2 regions of the Aurantimonas sp. A2-1-M11 genome follow, and region 1 is predicted to be linked to the other one. Evidence: predicted binding sites of a transcription regulator. Region 1 holds the regulator's gene; the other holds the start of a gene.
The links. The regulator PhoB, encoded in region 1, activates phosphate uptake and scavenging genes when phosphate is short. The targets are predictions, from matches to a motif close to TGTCATNNANCTGTCAT.
Positions count from the first base shown of each region.

Region 2: phnC (phosphonate ABC transporter ATP-binding protein) is a predicted target of PhoB. The motif match lies at 1,166-1,182, and genes of this name have one in related genera.

Region 1 is NZ_JAZHLI010000011.1:53,417-55,615, reverse strand. It holds gene pstB (phosphate ABC transporter ATP-binding protein PstB) at 1-87, shown strand, start outside; gene phoU (phosphate signaling complex protein PhoU) at 107-844, shown strand; gene phoB (phosphate regulon transcriptional regulator PhoB) at 846-1,589, shown strand; gene VQ042_RS07400 (GcrA family cell cycle regulator) at 1,688-2,199, opposite strand, start outside.
Region 2 is NZ_JAZHLI010000001.1:117,036-119,234, reverse strand. It holds gene phnD (phosphonate ABC transporter substrate-binding protein) at 1-205, opposite strand, end outside; gene phnC (phosphonate ABC transporter ATP-binding protein) at 244-1,098, opposite strand; gene VQ042_RS00555 (DapH/DapD/GlmU-related protein) at 1,213-1,830, opposite strand; gene phnL (phosphonate C-P lyase system protein PhnL) at 1,827-2,199, opposite strand, start outside.

The DNA.
Region 1 (2,199 bases):
CTCGTGGAAGTCGGGCCGACGGAGAAGATGTTCTCCAACCCCGACGACAAGCGCACCCAGGATTACATCACCGGCCGCTACGGCTGATCGACAGGAGGAAGCGGCCATGGTCATGTCCGAACACATCGTCACGTCCTACGAGGACGAGCTGAAGCTGATCGTCCGCCGGATCTCCGAGATGGGGGGCATGGCCGAGCGGATGGTCGAGCAATCCGTCGCCGCGCTGATGCGCAGCGACTGGGGCCTTGCCCAGTCGGTGGTCGCAGACGACGTGCTGCTGGACGAGGCGCAGCGCACGCTCGACGAGCGGGCGATCCTGACGATCGCCAAGCGCCAGCCCATGTCCGTAGACCTGCGCGAGATCGTCGGCGCGATCCGCATCTCCAACGATCTGGAGCGGATCGGCGACCTGGCCAAGAACATCGCCAAGCGGGTGATCGCGGTGCACGACCATGCCCAGCCGGTCCAGCTGGTGCGCGGCATCGAGCACATGTCGGAACTGGCGCTCGAACAGCTGAAGGAAGTGCTCGACGCCTATGGCGAGCGCGACTCCGAACGGGCGCTGGCGGTGCGCGACAATGACGAGCAGATCGACGCCATGTACACGTCGATCTTCCGTGAGCTGCTGACCTACATGATGGAGGATCCACGCAACATCACCTCCTGCACGCACCTTCTGTTCAGCGCCAAGAACATCGAGCGGATCGGCGACCACGCCACCAACATCGCCGAGACGATCTACTACATCGAGACCGGCCAGCAGATCGCGGACGAACGTCCGAAGGGCGACAAAACGGCGACGATGACGCAGCCCGTGCTGAACGCCCAGGATCGCGAGGTCTGAGATGAGCGCACGGATCGTCGTCGTCGAGGACGAGGAGGCCCTCGGGATCCTCCTGCGGTACAATCTCGAGGCCGAGGGCTATGTCGTCGACGTCATCGACCGGGGCGACGAGGCCGACATCCGGCTGAAGGAAGAAGTCCCGGACCTGCTGATCCTCGACTGGATGCTGCCGGGGCTGTCGGGTGTCGAGCTGTGCCGCCGCCTGCGCCAGCGCGAGGAGACCGAGCGCCTGCCGATCCTCATGCTGACGGCGCGCGGCGAGGAGAGCGAGCGGGTGCGCGGGCTTTCGGTCGGCGCCGACGACTACGTCGTCAAGCCGTTCTCGACGCCGGAGCTGATCGCCCGGGTTCGGGCGATGCTGCGCCGGTCCAAGCCGGAGAAGATTTCCAGCCAGCTCGTCGCCGGCGACATCGACCTCGACCGCGAGACGCACCGGGTGAGGCGCGGCGGCCGCGAGATCAAGCTCGGGCCGACGGAGTTCAAGCTGATGGAATTCTTCATGCAGTCGCCGGGCCGGGTGTTCTCCCGCGAGCAGCTGCTGGACGGCGTCTGGGGCCGGGACATCTATGTCGACGAGCGCACCGTGGACGTGCATGTCGGGCGCCTGCGCAAGGCGATCAATCGCGGCCGGCAGCGGGACCCGATCCGCACCGTGCGTGGCGCCGGCTACGCCCTCGACGAACAGTTCAGCGCATCCAAGCCCGTCGCGGCGCCGGCGCGCACGCGGGTCGGTGCGGGCGCCTGACACCGGGCCGCCCGCACCCGGCAGACATCACGGCATAGAAGACACCCCGCGCGGCCTGGCCTCGCGGGGTGTCTGTCGTTTCGACCGAAAGGGAGGCGTCAGCGCGAGCGGCGACGATCCGAGAAGGGCTGGAAGGCGAGCTTGGCGTGATAGGCGCAATAGGGCGAGGAATCGCGCGCGCTGTTGCCGCAGAAATGGAAGTCCGGCTTCATCGGGTCGCCGACCGGCCATTTGCAGGTGGTCTCGCTGAGTTCAACGAGGCTGAGCTTGCGGGCGATCGGCACCACTTCGGCGCTTTCGCGCGTGTGCGGCTCGGCGACCACCTCCAGCTCTTCCTCCGGCTCCATCTTGAGCGCGGTGGCGCCCATGGTGCGGGGCATGGCGCGGCCGGGGGCCTGCGCGGAGGCGGCGACGAGGCGTGCGGGCACGACCATCTCGACGGTCTCGACCTCGGCGGCACGGCGCGGGGCAGGGCGTTCGACCGCCACCGGCTGCGCCACATTGGGCTGGCGGGCCCGCGATTCGAGTTTCAGGCGGTGCACCTTGCCGATCACGGCATTGCGGCTGACGCCGCCGAGGCGATCGGCGATCTGGCTGGCACTCAGGCCTT
Region 2 (2,199 bases), on a different contig from region 1:
AGGCAAAGAACGGCTTCACGGTGAGGCCGGTCTTTTCCTCCATGTCGGCCAGGAAGGGCTCCCACTTGGGGCGCAGGTTCTGCTGGCTCTCGGTGGAGATGATGCCGAAATTGATTTCGCTCGGCGCCGCGTCCTGGGCGAGGGCGGCATGCGAGATGCCGGCGGCCATCGTGGCGGCGGCAAGAGTCCGAAGGACCATGTTCATGGGCTTGTTCCCTGTTGCGGTTGGCGGTTGTTGCGGCGTCAGGCCGGCACGAGCGTCGGCGCCTTCACCGATGGCTTCTTCACGGACTGCGTCCGCCGGTCGTCGACCGGCAGGGCGTCCGGGAGGACGAGTTCTTCCGAATCCGCTCCGTAGAGATCGGTCAGGAATGCGTTGGTCAGCGCCTCGGACGGGCCGTCATAGACGATCTGCCCGCCACGCATGGCGATGGTGCGGGCGCAATAGCGGCGCGCATATTCGACCTGGTGCAGCGATACGACCGCCGTGATCCCCTCGGTCCGGTTGATGTCGGCGATGACGTCCATCACGCGGCGGGCCGAGGCGGGATCGAGGGATGCGATCGGCTCGTCGGCCAGGATCACCCGCGACTTCTGCACGAGGCTGCGGGCGATGGCGGCGCGCTGCTGCTGGCCGCCCGAAAGGGTGGAGGCGCGCTGCCAGGCGACCTCGGGAATGCCGACGCGGGTCAGCGCGGCGCGGGCCGCGAACTTCTCGGCGCGTGAGAACAGTCCGAGCGTGCCGCGCCAGCGCGGAATGCGGCCGAGATTGCCAAGCAGGACGTTGGTGATCACCGGCAGACGGGAGACCAGATTGAACTGCTGGAAGATGACGCCGATCTCCCGGCGCATGGCGCGGGCGCCCGCACCGAGCCGGCCATCGGTCTGGATGGACGCGCCGAACAGCGCGATGCTCGATCCGGTTCCCCGGTCCGCGCGCTCGAGGCCGGCGATGTGGCGGATCAGCGTCGACTTGCCGGAACCGGATGCGCCGATCAGGGCAACCATCTCGCCTTCCGCGATGGACAGACTGACCTTGTCGAGAGCCTGGGTGAGGCCGAAGCGCTTGGACAAATCTGTGATCGCGATGGCGGTCATGGGGCCTCCGTCCGGCTGTTGACGGACGACTCATAGGAGCGCCGCATGTGAGCCCGATGACGGGATGGTAAACGTTGAATGACACTTGCCGGCCGGCGCCCGGGGGCCAGTGGCTCAGCCGCCGTGGCGTTCCAGGAAGCCCTGCGCATCGAGGCTGCGAAAGTCGGCGAGCGCCGCCTTCAGGGTTTCGTGCGGCCAGTCCCACCAGGCCAGCGCGTCCATCCTGGCGCCGACCCCCTCGGCAAAACGCGGACGGATGAACTTGGCCGGGACGCCGCCCACGATGGCGTAGGCGGGCACGTCCTTCGACACGACGGCGCCGGCGCCGACGACCGCACCGTTGCCGATGGTCACGCCCGGCAGGATCGTGACGCCATGGCCGATCCAGACATCGTGGCCGATCACGACGCGGTGCGCCCGGCGCCACTCGAAGAAGGCGGTCTCGTTCACCTCGCCCTCGAAATAGTCGCCGGCGCGGTAGGTGAAGTGGTGCTGGGTGGCGCGCCATGTGGGATGGTTGGTGGCGTTGATCCGCACCGCGGCGGCGATGTTGGCGAACTTGCCGATCGCCGCGCACCAGATACTGCAATCTTCCATGACGTAGGAATAGTCGCCGAGCACCGTCTCGGCGAGGCGGCTTCGCCCGGCGATCTCGGTATAGCGGCCGATGTCACAATCCTCGACCTCGGCGTTCGGGTGGATCAGCGGCGTCACGGACAGTCGCGGCATCAGGCCGCTGCCCGGGCGGAAAACGTCGAGACGTCGACGATGCGCGTGGCGATCCGGTCGCGCACCTCGCCATCGTGGAAGATGCCGAGGATGGCGGTGCCTGCGGCCTTCTTCGCTTCGATCATCGCGCAGACCACGTCGCGGTTTTCCGCGTCCAGCGAGGCCGTCGGCTCGTCGAGCAGGAGCAGCGGATGGTCGGTGATGAAGCCCCGGGCGATGTTGACCCGCTGCTTCTCGCCGCCGGAAAATGTCGCCGGCGGCAGTTCGAACAGCGCCTCGGGCAGGTTGAGCCGGGCGAGCAGTTCCCTGGCCCGCGCGCGTGCCGTCTCCACGGCCACGCCGCGCGACACCAGCGGCTCGGCCACCACGTCG